2 regions of the Enterobacter sp. RIT637 genome follow, and region 1 is predicted to be linked to the other one. Evidence: predicted binding sites of a transcription regulator. Region 1 holds the regulator's gene; the other holds the start of a gene.
What was found. The regulator sigma-54, encoded in region 1, starts transcription at its own class of promoters, with help from an activator protein. The targets are predictions, from matches to a motif close to GTTGGCACANNTTTCGCTNT.
Positions count from the first base shown of each region.

Region 2: the regulator sigma-54 is predicted to act here: its motif matches at 2,135-2,154, upstream of K5E19_RS06475 (branched-chain amino acid ABC transporter substrate-binding protein).

Region 1 is NZ_JAIHAZ010000005.1:80,103-84,745, reverse strand. It holds gene lptA (lipopolysaccharide ABC transporter substrate-binding protein LptA) at 1-474, shown strand, start outside; gene lptB (LPS export ABC transporter ATP-binding protein) at 481-1,206, shown strand; gene rpoN (RNA polymerase factor sigma-54) at 1,254-2,687, shown strand; gene hpf (ribosome hibernation promoting factor) at 2,710-2,997, shown strand; gene ptsN (PTS IIA-like nitrogen regulatory protein PtsN) at 3,080-3,571, shown strand; gene rapZ (RNase adapter RapZ) at 3,617-4,471, shown strand; gene npr (PTS phosphocarrier protein NPr) at 4,468-4,643, shown strand, end outside.
Region 2 is NZ_JAIHAZ010000002.1:611,380-616,022, reverse strand. It holds gene K5E19_RS06480 (ABC transporter permease subunit) at 1-742, opposite strand, end outside; gene K5E19_RS06475 (branched-chain amino acid ABC transporter substrate-binding protein) at 842-1,963, opposite strand; gene K5E19_RS06470 (YecA family protein) at 2,390-3,058, shown strand; gene tyrP (tyrosine transporter TyrP) at 3,092-4,303, opposite strand; gene ftnA (non-heme ferritin) at 4,520-4,643, opposite strand, start outside.

The DNA.
Region 1 (4,643 bases):
GTGACTGGCGATACCGAACAGCCGATTCATATCGAATCCGACACCCAGTCCCTTGATATGCAAGGTAACGTCGTCACCTTCACCGGCAACGTCGTGATGACTCAGGGCACCATCAAAATTAACGCCGATAAAGTGGTCGTTACCCGTCCGGGCGGCGAGCAGGGCAAAGAGATTATTGATGGCTATGGTAATCCGGCCACGTTCTACCAGATGCAGGATAACGGCAAGCCGGTAAAAGGCCGCGCGTCGCATATGCACTATGAGCTGGCGAAGGATCTGGTCATCCTGACCGGTAACGCCTATCTGGAGCAGCTGGACAGCAATATTACCGGCGACAAGATCACCTATCTGGTCAAAGAGCAGAAAATGCAGGCTTCCAGCGAGAAAGGCAAACGCGTCACCACCGTGCTGGTTCCATCGCAGCTGCAGGATAAAGGCAAAGGCCAGGCTCCGGCACAAAAGAAGAGTAACTAATTCGTTATGGCAACATTAACTGCAAAAAACCTCGCGAAAGCGTATAAGGGCCGCCGTGTCGTCGAAGATGTCAGCCTGACCGTCAACTCCGGCGAAATTGTGGGTTTGCTTGGTCCTAACGGTGCGGGTAAAACCACCACCTTCTACATGGTGGTGGGCATTGTGCCGCGTGATGCCGGCAACATCATCATTGATGATGAAGACATTAGCCTGCTGCCGCTGCACGCGCGCGCGCGCCGTGGTATCGGCTACCTGCCGCAGGAAGCCTCAATCTTTCGTCGTTTGAGCGTCTACGATAACCTGATGGCCGTGCTGCAGATCCGTGACGACCTGACCAGCGAGCAGCGTACCGACCGCGCCAACGAGCTGATGGAAGAGTTTCACATCGAACATCTGCGCGACAGTCTCGGTCAGGCGTTGTCCGGGGGTGAACGTCGTCGTGTCGAGATTGCACGTGCGCTGGCCGCCAACCCGAAATTCATCCTGCTGGATGAGCCCTTCGCGGGCGTTGACCCGATCTCGGTTATTGATATCAAACGCATTATCGAACACCTGCGCGACAGCGGGCTTGGCGTGCTGATCACAGACCACAACGTCCGTGAAACGCTGGCCGTCTGTGAACGCGCCTACATAGTGAGCCAGGGCCATCTGATTGCCCACGGTACACCGCAGCAAATCCTCGAAGATGAGCATGTTAAGCGCGTGTACCTTGGGGAAGACTTCAGACTCTGATAGGGTAGAGGTAACGTAACGCCGAACCGGAGAAAAATGCTCTGAACATGAAGCAAGGTTTGCAATTAAGGCTCAGCCAACAACTGGCGATGACGCCGCAGCTACAGCAGGCGATCCGTCTGTTGCAGCTGTCCACATTAGAACTCCAGCAGGAGCTCCAGCAGGCGCTGGACAGTAATCCGTTGCTGGAGCAAACCGATCTTCATGACGAGGTAGAAACCCAGCAAACGCAGGACACTGAAACGCTCGACACCGCTGATGCGCTCGAACAAAAAGAGATGCCGGACGAGCTGCCGCTGGATGCCAGCTGGGATGAAATCTACACCGCCGGAACCCCTTCCGGCACGCGTGCAGACTACCAGGATGATGAGCTACCGGTCTATCAGGGAGAAACCACCCAGTCGCTGCAGGATTACCTGATGTGGCAAGTGGAACTCACCCCCTTCTCCGATACCGACCGCGCGATTGCCACCTCAATTGTCGATGCCGTTGACGACACCGGCTATTTGACCGTCACGCTGGACGATATACTGGAAAGCATGGGCGACGAAGAGATTGAACTTGAGGAGATCGAAGCCGTTCTGAAGCGCATCCAGCGTTTCGATCCGGTAGGCGTGGCCGCAAAAGATCTGCGCGACTGCCTGCTGATCCAGCTTTCTCAGTTCAGCAAAGAGACGCCATGGATCGACGAGGCGCGCTTAATCATCAGCGATCATCTGGATCTGTTGGCTAACCACGATTTCCGCTCCCTGATGCGCGTCACGCGCCTGAAGGAAGAGGTGCTGAAAGAAGCGGTGAATCTGATCCAGTCGCTCGATCCGCGTCCCGGCCAGTCGATCCAGACCAGCGAGCCCGAGTACGTGATCCCGGACGTGCTGGTCAGAAAACACAATGACCGCTGGGTCGTTGAACTGAACTCTGACAGCATTCCTCGCCTGCAAATCAACCAGCAGTACGCCTCCATGTGCACCAGCGCGCGCAATGACTCCGACAATCAATATATTCGTAGCAATTTGCAGGAAGCACGCTGGCTGATCAAAAGTCTGGAGAGCCGGAATGACACGCTGCTGCGCGTAAGCCGCTGTATTGTTGAACAACAGCAGGCCTTTTTTGAGCAGGGCGAAGAGTATATGAAACCGATGGTACTGGCGGACATCGCCCAGGCCGTCGAGATGCATGAATCAACCATTTCTCGCGTGACCACGCAGAAGTATCTGCACAGTCCACGCGGTATTTTTGAGCTTAAGTATTTCTTCTCCAGCCATGTGAATACCGAAGGCGGCGGCGAAGCCTCGTCAACAGCCATTCGCGCACTGGTGAAGAAGTTGATCGCCGCGGAGAACCCCGCGAAGCCACTGAGTGACAGTAAGTTAACCACCATGCTGTCCGACCAGGGTATTATGGTGGCACGCCGTACTGTTGCGAAGTATCGAGAGTCTTTATCCATTCCGCCGTCTAACCAGCGTAAACAGCTGGTCTGACACAACCGATAAGGAAGACACTATGCAGCTCAACATCACAGGACACAATGTCGAGATTACTGAGGCTTTACGCGAGTTTGTGAACGCGAAGTTCGCGAAACTTGAGCAGTATTTCGAGAGGATCAATCAGGTCTATGTTGTGTTAAAAGTGGAGAAAGTGACTCATATCTCGGATGCAACCCTGCACGTCAACGGGGGTGAACTCCATGCCAGTGCGGAAGGGCAAGACATGTACGCTGCTATCGACGGCTTGATTGACAAGCTTGCACGACAGCTCAATAAACATAAAGATAAACTGAAACAACACTAATTGTCCGGGCAGTTAACGGGTGCAGGACGGCCTGTTGTGCGACACAACAGGCCATTTGTACAGTTAGCGCTTAGGTGAAATTATGATGAACAACGATTCCGCTCTTCAACTGAGCAATGTCCTTAACCAGGAATGTACCCGCAGTGGCGTTCACTGCCAGAGCAAAAAACGTGCGCTGGAGATCATCAGTGAACTGGCTGCAAAACAGCTGGGCCTGCCGCCTCAGGTCGTGTTCGAAGCGATCCTGACCCGTGAAAAAATGGGCAGTACCGGCATTGGCAACGGCATTGCTATCCCACATGGCAAACTGGAAGAAGACACTTTGCGTGCCGTGGGGGTGTTTGTGCAACTGGAGACGCCTATCGCCTTCGACGCCATCGATAACCAGCCCGTCGATCTCCTCTTCGCGCTGCTGGTACCAGCAGACCAGACAAAGACCCATCTGCATACGTTGTCGCTGGTCGCTAAACGCCTGGCCGATAAAACTATTTGCCGTCGACTGCGTTCAGCCCAAAGTGATGAAGAGCTTTTCCAGATTATCACTGAAGCAGAAGGCAATCAGGATGATGCGTAACCGGGAGATGGCCTTCACATCTGTTGTCCTGAGGAGAAACGGAACATGGTGCTGATGATCGTCAGCGGTCGCTCGGGGTCGGGGAAATCCGTCGCCCTGCGCGCGCTGGAAGATATGGGTTTTTACTGCGTAGATAACCTGCCGGTGGTGCTGTTGCCCGAACTGGCGCGGACGCTTGCGGACAGACAAATTTCTGCCGCCGTCAGTATCGATGTCCGTAACATGCCAGAATCACCTGAGGTCTTTGAGCAGGCCATGAGCAATCTGCCAGAGTGCTTCTCGCCTCAGCTGTTGTTCCTTGATGCCGATCGTAACACCCTGATCCGTCGCTACAGCGATACCCGTCGTTTGCACCCACTCTCCAGTAAAAACCTTTCACTGGAAAGTGCCATCGACGAAGAGAGCGATCTGCTGGAACCGCTGCGCTCCCGGGCCGACCTGATTGTCGACACTTCTGAAATGTCCGTGCACGAACTGGCGGAAATGCTGCGTACCCGTCTGCTGGGTAAACGCGAGCGTGAACTGACGATGGTGTTTGAATCCTTCGGCTTTAAGCACGGTATTCCTATCGATGCGGATTATGTTTTCGACGTACGCTTCCTGCCGAACCCGCACTGGGATCCCAAACTGCGTCCAATGACCGGTCTGGATAAGCCCGTGGCGGCCTTCCTCGACAGACACACAGAAGTTCACAATTTTATCTACCAGACGCGAAGCTACCTTGAGCTATGGTTACCTATGCTGGAGACAAACAATCGTAGCTATCTGACCGTAGCGATTGGCTGTACCGGCGGTAAACATCGTTCGGTTTATATCGCCGAACAGCTGGCCGACTACTTCCGCTCACGCGGAAAGAACGTTCAGTCCCGTCATCGCACGCTGGAAAAACGTAAAACATGACCGTAAAACAAACCGTTGAGATCACCAACAAGCTGGGCATGCATGCACGCCCGGCAATGAAATTGTTTGAACTGATGCAGGGTTTTGATGCAGAAGTTCTGCTGCGTAATGACGAAGGCACTGAAGCTGAAGCGAATAGCGTCATTGCGCTGCTGATGCTGGACTCAGCGAA
Region 2 (4,643 bases), on a different contig from region 1:
CGATGCCGCCCAGCACCGCCGCCGTAAAGGCTTTTATGCCAATGACAAACCCGACGTAGAAATCAAAGGTGCCATAGTTCATGGTAATCAATACCCCCGCCAGCCCGGCCATCGCCGCGCCGATGACAAAGACCAGCGAAATGATCCTGTCGGTATTGATCCCCAGAATGGAGGCCATTTTACGATCCTGCTGCACCGCCCGACACATCCGCCCCAGCCGGGTACGGCTGATTATCCAGGTAAGCAGCAGCATGCCCGCGAACGAGGCGATCAGAATAAACACTTTGGTGTAGGTGATCTGGACGAAGCCTTCTCCCAGATGCACGCGAAGAACGCCGTCCAGCATGGTCGGCACGCCTTGCTGGCGGGGACCCTGACTCAGCTGGGCGTAGTTTTGCAAAATCAGCGACATCCCGATGGCGGAGATGAGCGGTGCCAGACGGGTGGAGTTTCGCAGGGGTTTATAGGCGATGCGCTCGATAGTCCAGCCATACACGCCCGTCACCACGATGGTGAACGCCAGCGTGCCCAGAATCAGCAGGGGAAACGACTCGAGACCGAAGAATGACAGCAGGGCCAGCCCGATGGCGCAGAGATAGGCCGAGATCATATACACTTCGCCATGGGCGAAATTGATCATGCCAATGATGCCGTACACCATGGTGTAGCCGATGGCAATTAAGCCGTAGACGGAGCCCAGCGTTAATCCGTTGATTAACTGTTGCAGGAAGAATGTACTCATCATCGCGCGCTCTTTTTATAGGCCGCACGACGCGTGCGGCCCGATGTGTATTCCGCGTCGGCAGGCGAACCTGCCGACGTTGAGCGTGACTCCGTCCCGTTACTGCACTTCCTTATATTTTCCCTTGTCGTCCCACTGATAAACCACGTAGTCGGACATTTTCAGATCGCCTTTGCTGTCCCAGGCTTTTTTGCCCATTACCGTGTCGAGGGCGTTCGCTTTCAGCCACTCGCTGGCTTTGGCGGAGTCTTTGCCGCCGGTGGCCTTGAAGGCGGCGGCAATGGCCTGGACGGAGGCATAGGAGTAAAGGGTGTAACCTTCCGGTTCGAATTTACCGGCGCGGAATTTCTCAATCACCGCTTTGCCGTCCGGGATCAGGCGCGGATCTTTACCAAACGTCATGTAGATACCGTTGGTGTACTGCGCTCCGCCTGCGGCAGTGACCATCTCTTCATTGACGATACAGTCGCCTGAGAAGAATTTGGCCTGTACACCCTGTTCGCGCATCTGGCGCACCAGCGGGCCCGCTTCAGGGTGGCAGCCCCCGAAGAACACCACGTCCGGTTTTTGCGCGCCAATTTTCGTTACCAGCGCGTTAAAGTCTTTTTCGCCTCGCGATAAGCCTTCATACATCACATCTTTCACGCCGCGTTTGGCGAGTGCGGCTTTAGTGGCGTCTGCCAGACCCTGACCGTAAGTGTCTTTATCGTGAATGATCACCACGCGTTTAGCTTTCAGCTTGTCGATGATGAAGTCGCTGGCGACTTGCCCCTGCTGATCGTCCCGGCCGCACATGCGGAACATATCGCTCATGCCGCGCTCGGTAATGAGTGGATTAGTCGAGCCTGGCGTGATGGCAATAATACCCGCATCGCTATACACCTCGGAGGCGGGCATGGTGGAAGAGGAGCAGAAATGGCCGACAACCGCATTGACTTTATCCTGGTCGACTAAACGGTTGGCGACGGCAACGGCCTGTTTAGGCTCGCAGGCATCGTCTCCCTGGACCAGCTTAATTTTCTCACCGTTGATCCCTCCCGCGGCGTTAATGTCTTCTGCGGCCTGCGTTGCGCCATGCCAGTACTGATCGCCATAGGTGGCATTTGGGCCTGTAAACGGCCCGGCCACGCCGATCACAATATCGGCCTGGGCGGAAAATGCCGTCACCAGACAACCGGCTAACACAAGAGAAAGAGGACTTCTGATAAATTTCAGCGACATTATTGTGTTCCTTAGCAAAGAGGTTTTTGCACCACGGCGTCAACCCAAACGCCCTACGGCGCAGCCAATCTATAATTAAGATCGAGAACAACATGCACTAAACGAACAAAATCCAGGCTACATCCTGCTTAAAACGGCGAGGTTTCCATGCGCAGTCTGCGCGCAGAACATTAAGCAAAATCGTTGCCAGAATGGTTAACCCATTGACCGGGTTGCGACATAGTTGAGTATAGAGCGCCGATTTATGCAGCCTTGCGGGACGCACTGAAATTACAGCGGAGATCACATCTCGTTAACAACAAAGCCCATAAGTTGTGCAAGGGTCACGATTTGCACGTTTTTGCAGCAATAAAGTCCTCAACTTCCGCCAGGAAAGGCGTACGTTATGTGTTAGGATCGTTTCCTTTTTTATCAGGAGTGTCAGCAATGACTGAAGGCCCATTAAATGAAAGCGAAATGGAGTGGCTGGAAGAGACGTTAATGTCTTACGGTCATGACGATGCGTCCGTGATTGACGTGTCCGAACTGGACGGCATGCTTACCGCAGTGCTTTCCGGCCCAAGGGTGGTTGAACCCGATGCCTGGCTGGTAGCGGTCTGGGGCGGCGAGAAGTACATTCCGCGCTGGAAAAACGATCGTGAAATGAACCGTTTTATCGATCTCTGCTTTAAGCATATGAACGACATTGCTGAGCGCCTGAGCGAGTATCCGGATCAGTTCGAGCCCATGTTTGGTTTTAACGACGTTGATGGACAAAGCTACACCGTGGTTGAAGAGTGGTGCTATGGCTACATGCGCGGCGTGGCGCTGACCGACTGGTCATCACTGCCCGACGAACTGAAAGCCGATCTGGATGTGATTGCCCTGCACGGGACGGAAGAGGGCAGCGAAAAGCTGGATGAACTGACCGAAGAGGAGTATACCGCCAGCATCGAGAGCATTCAGCCCGCGGCGCTGCGTTTATACAACTACTGGGTTGCTAACCCGCAGCAGCATGAAACACAGAAACCCATTATTAACGGCACGAAGGTCGGGCGTAACGATCCTTGTCCGTGCGGCAGCGGGAAGAAGTTCAAGAGCTGTTGTTTGCATTAATAAAGAAAGGGGCTAATCGAAGCCCCTTTTTTATTACCCCACTTCCGGCAGCATTCCCGTGGCTATGAGGAATTGGACCAGAATCACCACCACGCCACAGGCAAACACGGTACACAGCAGCGGTTTTCCCCCTGCAACGCGATATCCCTGCTGAGGATGCAGCTGACGGCTCTTCCATGCCAGCAGGGAAGGCAACAGCAGCGCGAGGACGGATAACGCCACGCCCGCATAGCCCAGCGCCATCACAAAGCCACGCGGGTAAAACAGCGCAAAGGCCAGCGGCGGCAGGAAGGTGATTGCCCCCGTTTGCAAGCGTCCGGCAACGGTATTGCGGCGCTGGAACAGATCGGCCAGATAATCAAACAGGCCGAGCGCCACGCCCAAAAACGACGTCGCCAGCGCCAGGTCAGCGAACAAATGTACCGCCAGCTCGACGTGCGGAGAGGTGACCACCTCACGCAGCGCCATCAGGAAACCATTCAGGCCGGAATGCGCAGCCATTAAACCGATAAAGGTTGAGGAGTCGATGCTGCCCAGCGTCACCAGTTGCCAGAAGATGTAGGCGACAAGCGGAATTGCACTGCCGATGATAAAGATTCGGCGCAACTTGCGGGTATCGCCATTCATATAGCTGACGATACTCGGCACGCTGCCGTGGAAACCGAACGAGGTGAAAATCACCGGGATCGCGGAAAGCGCCAGCCCTTTTTCCAGCGGCAGCGTCAGCAGGTTAACCTTGTGAACATGCGGTGCGAGCAGAACCAGCATCACAACCAGGAAAATAATCTTGGCGCTGAACAGAAAGCGGTTAAACAGATCGACCAGCGACGTGCCAATACACACCACGCCGCCGCCGATGAGCGCGAAGAAGACCGCGCCAGTGCCGGGCGTAATTTGTAAACCAAACCCGTCATTGACGCTGGAGGCGATCAGCTCTCCGGCTCCGCTAATGTAGGCAGCCGTCAGGGCGTACATCAGGAACATCATGCTAAAGCCAGTTGCCCACTGGCCATAACGTCCCAGGTAGCGTGCAGCCAGCGAACCTAAACCCGTATCGGCAGGCACATGCTGATAAACCTCCAGTAACAGCAGAGCGGTGTAACACATCAACGCCCAGAGTGTGGCGAGAAGCAATAACGTTACGCCAAATCCGACGCCTGCGGCCGCCAACGGCATGGCCAGCATTCCTGCGCCAATCGTCGTTCCTGCGACGATGAAAATACTTCCCAGAGCTCTGTTTTTCACGCTTTCCTCTACAACGATTCTTAATCGCGACCTAATCTGCGGCGCAGAGTAAGGGAAAAGCGTGAACTCGTCAAATCACCGTTACAACCGGTGTAATGTAAAGTTTACGGTTTGGTGAGGGGGCAGGCATGCGTTGAATTGTCGGGGAGAAAGGGAGAAATAATAAGCTCAGGGGGGGCATTAAAACGGTGCTGAGCGTTCAGCACCGTGTGGGAATTAATTCTGCGTATCGAGGGTCGCCAGCTCTTTATCAATAAAGTAAAGGCCTTCACCTGATTTACCGGCCAGAGACAATTTATCCAGCACGGATTTAAACAGTTTTTCTTCTTCGTGTTGCTCA